4 regions of the Streptomyces ferrugineus genome follow, and region 4 is predicted to be linked to each of the others. Evidence: riboswitches for the same ligand, from Rfam matches in the RefSeq annotation. Region 4 holds a riboswitch; each other region holds the start of a gene.
The links. Region 4 has a riboswitch for cyclic di-AMP ahead of IM697_RS33930 (M23 family metallopeptidase). Riboswitches for the same ligand answer to the same signal wherever they lie in the genome.
Positions count from the first base shown of each region.

Region 1 (2,192 bases), 7.1 Mb from region 4:
AGGCCGCCGAGCAGGAGGCCACCCTGGAGGCGATCGCGCAGCGGCTGGAGCGGGCGCTGGCGCGGGAGCGGACGAGGCGGGACGGCGTCGACTCCCGCGAGGGGTTCACCACCGTCGTGCTCGCCGAACTGCCGCACGGCAACGGCACCGTACGGCTCGTCAACCGCGGGCACCCACCGCCCCTGCTGCTGTACGCCGACGGCACCGTATGCCCGCTGCCCGCCACCGAACCCGCGCTGCCGCTCGGCATGAGCGAGCTCGGCGCCTGGCCCGACCGGGCCGACGAGGCCGGCTTCCCGGGCGGCGCGACGCTGCTGCTGTACACCGACGGGCTGTCCGAGGCGCGCGACGACAAGGGGCGGTTCTACGACCCCGAGGCGGGACTCGCCGGGCGCGCCAACGCCCGGCGTGAGCCGGCCGCGCTGCTCGGCGTGCTCGCGGCGGAGGCGCGCCGGCACTCCGCGGGCGGCATGGCGGACGACATGGCCCTCATGGCCGTACGACGACCTTGATCGTTGTCACCCGAGGTGATCGGTCGACCGCCCTCCGCATAACAACTGACACACCGTCAATACCTGTGTGACTCCTGAGTCCAGGCCAACTCGCCCGAATTAGGCCGTTGATGACCCGTAAGTCCAGGCGAAAATAGTTAATGATCAAGCGGAACAGCTTGGAATCCGCACCCCGCGTCTATTAACGTTCGATAACGCAGCGCGGTCGTCCCAGCCGTCACAAGAGTCGGCTCCGTGCGCACGCGCCGAATCCCGCAAGGGAGCCGGGGAACCACCACCCTGGGGTGAATCGCGCGGATGCCGTCGTGAACCCACGACTGGTATACGCGCGTAGGAGACCTTCCTGCTCCGAACCCGTCAGCTAACCCGGTAGGCGAGAAGGAAGGAAAGGAGTACGCCCACGTGGCGTCCAACAGGCCTGCTACGCAAGCCCCGTTCGTGCCGAGTCAGCGCAGCACCGACACCTTCGGCTACGACCGCTACCGCACCGACGAGGGCCCGTTCGAGGAGTGGAACCCCACCGCGGAGTCCATTCGCCCGGCACGTGGCAGGCATCGCGTCGGCAAGCAGCGCGGCGGGGGACTCGCCCGCAGCTCCACGGTTCTCGGCGTCGGCGTCATAGCCGCCGTCGGCGCGGGCGGCATGGCCAGCGCCCAGAGCGGCAAGCCGCCGGTCGCCATCACCATCCCCGACCTGCCCCTGATCTCCGACGACGACGCCGCTCCCGCCGAGGACGCCGGCACCGCGCTCAGCACCGTGGGCGAGGCCACCGAGGAGACCACGCAGGGCACCTCCGACGCCGGCGAGGCGCTGCGCAGCCGGATCATCGCGCAGGCCGAGCTCCAGCAGGACCAGATCGACACCAAGGCCGCCGCGGCCGCCGTCGCCGCCGCCGAGAAGGAAGCCGCCGCCGCGGCCGCCAAGGCGGAGAAGGAGGCCGAGGCCAAGGCCGCCGCCGCGAAGGCCGCCGCCGAGGAGGAGGCCCGCAAGAAGGCCGAGGCCGAGCGCCTCGCCGAGCTGGCCAAGCAGTACACGCTGCCGACCTCCTCGTACACCATCACCTCGACCTTCGGGCAGGCCGGCGCCTACTGGTCCTCCGGCTACCACACGGGCCTGGACTTCGCCGCCCCCACGGGCACGCTGATCAAGGCGATCCACTCCGGCACGATCACCTTCGCCGGCTGGGACGGCTCGTACGGCTACAAGACCGTGCTCACCCTGGACGACGGCACCGAGCTGTGGTTCGCGCACCAGTCGTCGATCAGCGTCAGCGTGGGCCAGAAGGTCAACACCGGCGACGTCATCGGCCGCGTGGGCGCGACGGGCAACGTCACCGGCGCCCATCTGCACCTCGAGGTGCACCCCGACGGCAGCTCGAACGGCATCGACCCGATGGCGTGGCTGCGGGGCAAGGGCCTCACCCCCTGACACACCCCTCGACGGGCATCGACTTCCGATCCCCGGTGGTCCTGGCGGCGACCCCCCGACGTCAGGACTGCCGGTTTCGGCGTGTGCGGAATACCGGCTTCTGACACGAGGGTTGGCGAAGAACATGACTTCTCTTCGCAAGCTCGGCTCCTCCGACCTCGAGGTCCACCCGCTCTGCCTCGGCGGCAACGTCTTCGGCTGGACCGCCGACGAGGACCGGTCCTTCGCCGTCCTCGACGCCTACACCGCGGC
Region 1 is NZ_CP063373.1:533,848-536,039, forward strand. It holds gene IM697_RS02545 (PP2C family protein-serine/threonine phosphatase) at 1-512, shown strand, start outside; cyclic di-AMP (ydaO/yuaA leader) riboswitch at 746-903, shown strand; gene IM697_RS02550 (M23 family metallopeptidase) at 915-1,940, shown strand; gene IM697_RS02555 (aldo/keto reductase) at 2,065-2,192, shown strand, end outside.
Region 1: linked by a shared signal. The riboswitch ahead of IM697_RS02550 (M23 family metallopeptidase) and the one ahead of IM697_RS33930 (M23 family metallopeptidase) in region 4 are both predicted to bind cyclic di-AMP.

Region 2 (2,192 bases), 3.9 Mb from region 4:
TGTAGCCGAGCCGCTCTGCGGCCCGGGTGATCGAACCCGCCTCCGCGACCGCCACCAGGGCGGCGAGCCGGACCGGGTCGTACATGGGAGCCCCGATCTGTCTTAACCAATGCTTAAGGACTTCCCAGAATATTCGTAATACCTGCTGAAGGCATCCTCGCGGCAGTCTGGACCGCATGGACGCTCAGCTCATGGTCTTCACCGGTGTCGCGGCCGGCCTGGTCGCCATGCCCGGCGCCGACTTCACCGTCGTCGTACGCAACGCGCTCGTCTCCCGCCGGGCCGGCATCGCCTGCGCGCTCGGGATCGGGGCCGGGCTGCTGGTCCACGTGACGCTGGCGGTGGTGGGGGTCGCCGCGGTCCTGGCCGCCGTACCGGCCCTGTTCCGCGCGATCCAAGTGGTGGGCGGCGGCTATGTGTTGTACCTCGGCGTCCAGACGCTGCGGCGGCGGCACTCCGAAGCGGGGGAGACGCACGAGCAGTCCACCGCGCGACCGCTGCGGCAGGGCTTCGTCACCAACGCCCTCAACCCGAAGGCGTCCCTCACGTTCCTCAGCGTGCTGCCCCAGTTCGTGCCCGCGGGCGCTCCGGCGCTGCCCCGGACGCTGCTGCTGGCCCTGATCGTGCTGGCGATCGCCCTGGTGTGGTTCCAGGTGGTCGCCCTGCTGGTGGACCGGCTCGGCAGGTGGCTGCGCCGGCCGCGCGCCGCCCGGGCGGTCACCGTCGGCACCGGCGCCGCCCTGACGGCCTTCGGCGCGGCACTCCTCGCCGGGTCCGTGCCGGCCCTCTGATGCCCCGGGGGCGGTGACGGCGCGTCAGGCCGCCCGCACCACCCCCGGGAAGGTCACTTGACCCGGCCGTACCAGACGCTCCTGGTCCAGATCTTCTGCAGCTTCACGACGTCCCCGGACTTCGGGGAGTGCCAGATCTTTCCCTTCCCGGCGTAGATGCCGACGTGGTAGACGTTCGACCCCGAGTGGAAGAACACCAGGTCTCCGGCCTTGCGGCTCTTCGCGGAGATGTGGCGGGTCTTGTTGTACTGCTGGGCCGCCGTGCGCGGCAGCTTCTTGCCCGCCTTCTTGAACGAGTACAGCGTGAGCCCCGAGCAGTCGAACCGGTGCGGCCCGGCGGCGCCCCACTTGTACGGGGAGCCCTTCTTGGAGGCCGCGATCCGAAGTGCCTTCGATGCCGGCGTGGCGGCCTCCGCCTCGGAGGCGAAGCCGGGAGCCACGATCGAGCCGCCCACTGCGGCGATGGTGAGGGCCGAGGCCGTACCGGCCCGGACCATGAGCGACGGGACACGATTGAGCGCAGTCATGCGCAACCCTTCGTCAGCCGCCTGTGAAGGATGACCTGTCGGATTCGGGCTGGCGAAGTTGCCCGGCCGCGTTGCCACGGCTTCACCCCAAGGGCTGCTCGGCTCGAACGAACGTCCGCTCCGGCGGCCCGTCTTGCTCGGGTCCTCCACTCCTGCCGATCCACTCCGTCGACCGGTCATCCGGGCGGCGGCAGGACTCGGCGTCCGCCCGGACCGCCCCGCCGCTGCGGCGGGGGCTTGTCGTCAGACAGGGATCTTGACGCACGGATGAACGAAATACCCAACGGAATCGGGGATTTGTGGCGTTACTCACCACTCACCCGTTCGGGTGGGTGGCCGGGTGTTCGAGGGGGTGTCCAGATGCCCGAGGAGTCCCGGACCAGCGACGGAACACCTCATTCCGTCCGGGGGTCATGCCTCTTGCGCAACCCTGGCGGGCGCGCAAAAAGTAGGCTCGGCTACGCCGAAAGGGGGTACCTCGACTGGTCCGTTTCAGCCCGGTTCCGGACGCCTCGTCAGCGGGTCGGGACGTCCGGAATCCGGCTGTACACGTCGTCAACTGTCGGAGCGCGGTGGCACCGTGACGCGAGCCGTGCGGCGCTCTCCGTCCAGCACGCGCAACGCACGCGCCAGCGTGGGCGCGTGCAGCTCCGTCTCACCGCGCTGGTGCATCAGCGCCAGCGCGTCCCGCAGCTCGGCCGCCTTGCTCACCAGCGCCTGGGCGGCGCGCAGTCCGCGGTAGGTGTCGCCGTACTGCGCCGGATTGATCCGGCCGAGCAGGTCCACCGCATCCAGGTAACGGTCGATCAACTCCCCCTCCGCGCGCGTCAGCGCGGGCAGGGGCGGCAGCTCGGGTGGCAGCACCGGCCGATCA
Region 2 is NZ_CP063373.1:3,681,100-3,683,291, forward strand. It holds gene IM697_RS16830 (LysR family transcriptional regulator) at 1-85, opposite strand, end outside; gene IM697_RS16835 (LysE family translocator) at 177-791, shown strand; gene IM697_RS16840 (C40 family peptidase) at 845-1,318, opposite strand; cyclic di-AMP (ydaO/yuaA leader) riboswitch at 1,322-1,454, opposite strand; gene IM697_RS16845 (hypothetical protein) at 1,874-2,182, opposite strand; gene IM697_RS16850 (ATP-dependent Clp protease proteolytic subunit) at 2,190-2,192, opposite strand, start outside.
Region 2: linked by a shared signal. The riboswitch ahead of IM697_RS16840 (C40 family peptidase) and the one ahead of IM697_RS33930 (M23 family metallopeptidase) in region 4 are both predicted to bind cyclic di-AMP.

Region 3 (2,192 bases), 3.7 Mb from region 4:
AGGACGGCCGCCGGGAGATGGTCGAGCCGGCCCTGCACGGCACCCGCAATGTGCTGGCGGCCATCGAGCGGACGCCCACGGTGGACAGGCTCGTGTTCACCTCCACCGTGGGCGCGATCTTCGGCGACTACGCGGACGTCCTGGACATGGACGACCAGGTGCTCTCGGAGCGGTACTTCAACACCACCAGCACGGTGGAGAACAACCCGTACCACTACGCGAAGACGGTCGCCGAACGCGCGGCATGGGAGGCGGAGGCCGCCCAGGGACGCTGGCGCATGGTGTCGGTCAACCCCGGCCTGATCCTGGGGCCGTCCCTCACTCCCGCCTCCGAGTCCGGCAGCCTGTTCCTGCTCCAGGAGCTGTTCAGGGGCTACTTCTTCTACGGCGCCCCGGACTTCAGCTTCACCACGGTGGACGTGCGCGACGTGGCCGACGCGCACATCGCGGCGGCCGAGAACCCGGACGCCAAGGGCCGCTACATCGTGGCCGCCGAGACCATGACGTCGTTCCACGAGATGTCCCGCATCCTGCGCACCCGCCACCCGCGCGACCTCCGCCTCCCGCGCACCGCACTCCCGCACTGGCCGGTTCGCGTCCTCGGCCCCGCCTTCGGACTGACGCAGGATCACATCCGCAAACACCTCGGCATCCGGTTCCGAGTGGACAACAGCCGCAGCATCGGCGAACTGGGCATCAGCTACCGCCCGATCGAGCAGACGATCCTGGATCACTACGAAGCGTGGCGGCGCCGAAGCACCGCGAAGTGAAGCGGGCGGCCATTCCCCTCCAAGCGTCGAAGGTCACAAAAACGTATCGGACATTTAACGCCTCAACCTTCACGGCAGGCGCACAAGTTGGCTAGGTTACGGATCAGGCCGCACGACGACCTCCGGCGAACCCCGTCGGGACGCGCGGCCTCCGCCGAGTCCGGTGCGCCATCGAGGTTCACCGGAGCCGGGGACCCAACCGAACTTGGGGTGAATCGGCCCGACCGCCTTTCGGGGCAAGGGCCGTAGGGCACACCTTCCGGACCGACCGCCCGAACCCGTCAGCTAACTCGGTAGGCGGAGTACGGAAGGAGTACGTCGCCCATGGCGCCGGAAGGCACCGCGCGGCCGGGGGCTCTCAGCCTGCCCGGCATGCGCAACTCCGCACTCGCGTCGGCGGCCCTCACCTCGGTGGCCCTGCTCGGCCAGACGGCGGGCGCCACCCCCTCCCTCGCGGACGAGTCACCGAGCCGCGAGGAGGTCAGCCGACGAGTCGCCGCTCTCTACGACCGGGCCGAGACCGACTCGGGAACCTTCAACGCCACCCGTGCGTCGTCGGCGGGACCGCCGGGGCGCGCCGCCCCATCGGCCGACGCCGGACGCGCACCCGCCGCCCCGCCCCGGGAGGCGGACAGCCGGCGCGGCGACCGCTCCCTCGACAGCGTCGCCCGGCAGTGGTTCGACCGTGCGCGCGCGAATCTGGGTCCGATCGTCCCGGCGGTGCTGCCGAGCGACAGAATGCCGGACCGTCCCGCCCAGTCGAGGCCCGCGCGGCCGGCGGACGGCACCGACCTGGCGCTGGGGGCCTCCGGTCGCGCGCCACTGGAGCTGACGGCCGCACCGACCACCGGCACGGATCCCCTGGCGGAGCTGCCCGCCGACCCGCTCGCCGCCCTGCCGGCCGCTCCGGAGGCCGACGCTCAGGCCACCCAGGTCATGCCGGCGATCCCCGCCCTGCCCCCCTCGGCCGCCCCGGCCACCGAACCGGCGGCGGCCGACCTCCAGCAGCGGTCCGGGCTGCGGGCGACCAAGGAGCAGAACCAGCGCAAGCTGGACCTGGCCCGCGAACTGCTGTCCCTGTACGCCACGCGACAGAGCGATCCGCTCACGGCGGATCCGCTCACGGCGCCCGCCGCCCTGCCCGCCGCCGACGCCTGGGGTGCCGCACCGGCCCGGCTCGAGCCGTCGGCCGAGGAGCAGTGGCAGGCACTGCGGGCCCAGTCGGCAGCCGACCTCACCACGGTCCCGCCCGGCGCGACGGCCTGGCCGACACCCGCCCCGGCCCCGATCGCCGACCCCCTCACTGCTCCCGTCCTGAGCCTGACGCCGGACCCGGGCGCAGCACTGGCTCCGAGCACCGCCCTCACCTCCACGGGATCGCAGGACACCCGGGCCGTCCGCGCCCTGGAGTTCGCTCGTGCA
Region 3 is NZ_CP063373.1:3,854,431-3,856,622, reverse strand. It holds gene IM697_RS17605 (NAD-dependent epimerase/dehydratase family protein) at 1-770, shown strand, start outside; cyclic di-AMP (ydaO/yuaA leader) riboswitch at 913-1,086, shown strand; gene IM697_RS44635 (C40 family peptidase) at 1,095-2,192, shown strand, end outside.
Region 3: linked by a shared signal. The riboswitch ahead of IM697_RS44635 (C40 family peptidase) and the one ahead of IM697_RS33930 (M23 family metallopeptidase) in region 4 are both predicted to bind cyclic di-AMP.

Region 4 (2,192 bases):
GGCGGCCTCCTGCTCGGTGGGTTCGGCGACGCACGCGCCCGCGTGCCGCCGGGTCACCACGAAGCCCTCCGCCTCCAGGGTGCGCAGGGCCTCCCGCACGGGGACGCGGGAGACGCCGTAGCGGCGCGCGAGCAGTTCCTCGGTGAGCCGGCTGCCGCGCTCGTAGACACCGGCGACGATGTCGTCCCGAATCGCCGTGCACACCGAATGCGCCGGAATACGCATGAGCGACCTCCGCCTTAATCCCCGTGAAACGTCGACGAATGACGTGTTCCCAGTGACTCTATGGCAACCGGCCGGAATTTCCGACGGCGGACCGGAATCCATGGATATTTTTTGGTCAGGAGATCGCCCGGAAAGGACGAAAGCCCCGGCTCGGTGAGCCGGGGCTTCGCGCGGGCGCGGTGCGGGCGTCAGACGTTCACGCCGTGCGAGCGCAGGTAGGCGACCGGGTCGATGTCGGAGCCGTACTCCGACGTGGTGCGGGCCTCGAAGTGCAGGTGCGGTCCGGTGACGTTGCCGGTGGCGCCGGACAGTCCGATCTGCTGGCCGGGGGTGACGGTCTGGCCCACCGAGACGCCTATGGACGACAGGTGGCCGTACTGGGTGTACGTGCCGTCGTTCATCTTGATCACGATGTTGTTGCCGTACGACCCGCCCCAGCCGGCCTCCACGACGGTGCCGGAGCCGACCGCCTGGACGGCGGTGCCGCTGGCGGCGTGGAAGTCGACGCCCGTGTGGCTGCCGGAGGACCAGACGGCGCCGCCGGACTTGTAGCCCGTGGAGATGTACGAGCCGGAGATCGGGGCGACGTAGGACAGCAGACGCTTGCGCTCGGCCTCGCGGGCGGCGCGCTCCTTGGCCTCGCGCTCCTGCTTGGCCTGCTCGGCCGCCTTGAGGCGCGCGGCCTCCTGTGCGGCCTGCTTCGCGGCGGCGGCCTCCTTGGCGGCCCGCTCCTGGGCGGCGGCCTGGGCGTCGAGCTGGTCGGCGATCGAGTTGTCGACGGTGATGACGGGGATGAGGCCGGTCTGCTCCGCGGCGGGCTCGGCGGCGAGCGCCGGGGCCGCCAGGGTGCCCATGACACCGGTGGCGGTGATCGCGGCGACGCCGGCCGCGCGGGCGGTGGAGCGCTCGAACCGGCTGGGCCGGCGATGCTTCCCGGTGGGGCGACTCTTCCCGGTGGCGCAGGTGAACGCCATGTAGTGGCTGGTCCTTTCCTTCCTTCTCGCCTACCGGGTTAGCTGACGGGTTCGGAGCAGGAAGGTCTCCTACGGACCCCCTCGCGGCTGCGCGGGCGTCCGATTCACCCCAGGGACTTCGGGTGGGTCCCCGGCTCCCCTGGCTCGCGCCGTACGGGGACTCGGCGATGGCTGTCCGGTGCCGCGGGTGCGGCGCACTGCCTGACGGACAGCCCGGAAGACGCTAAGCGGGGCGCCTTTCAATCCCCAAACGGATCAGGGTTTTTGTAGCGCATCCCACAGGCCAGACAGGCAACCTCTCCTCAATTCGGGCATAAAGGGGCCCTGGTGACTCTCGCGTCACCAGGGCCCCTACGCGCGCGTGCCGCCGTCCGGCGGCGGGCTCGTCCTCTACTCGGCTGCCACCACGGTGACTTCGCCGATGCCGAGGGCCTCGACGGGCTCCCGGATCTCGGCCGCGTCGCCGACCAGGATCGTCACCATCCGGTCCACCGGGAAGGCGCTCACGGCGGCCGCCGTGGCCTCGACGGTGCCGGTGGCGGCGAGCTGCTGGTACAGCGTCGCCTGGTAGTCGTCGGGCAGGTGCTGCTCGACCTGGTCCGCCAGCGTGTTCGCCACGGACGCGGCCGTCTCGTACTTCAGCGGCGCCACCCCGACGAGGTTCTGCACCGCGAAGTCCCGCTCGGCGTCGGTGAGCCCCTCGGTGGCGACACCGCGCAGGACCTTCCACAGGTCGTCCAGGGCCGGGCCGGTGTTCGGGGTGTCGACGGAGCCGCTGATGGCGAGCATGGCCGCGCCCGTGCCGTCCGGGGCGGAGCGCAGGACCTGGCCGAAGGCGCGCACCCCGTAGGTGTAGCCCTTCTCCTCGCGCAGCACCTTGTCCAGACGGGAGGTGAGGGTGCCGCCGAGGCAGTAGGTGCCGAGCACCTGCGCGGGCCACACGCGGTCGTGCCGGTCGGGTCCGATCCGGCCCATCAGCAGCTGCGTCTGGAC
Region 4 is NZ_CP063373.1:7,594,482-7,596,673, forward strand. It holds gene IM697_RS33925 (GntR family transcriptional regulator) at 1-225, opposite strand, end outside; gene IM697_RS33930 (M23 family metallopeptidase) at 414-1,199, opposite strand; cyclic di-AMP (ydaO/yuaA leader) riboswitch at 1,213-1,376, opposite strand; gene IM697_RS33935 (M16 family metallopeptidase) at 1,590-2,192, opposite strand, start outside.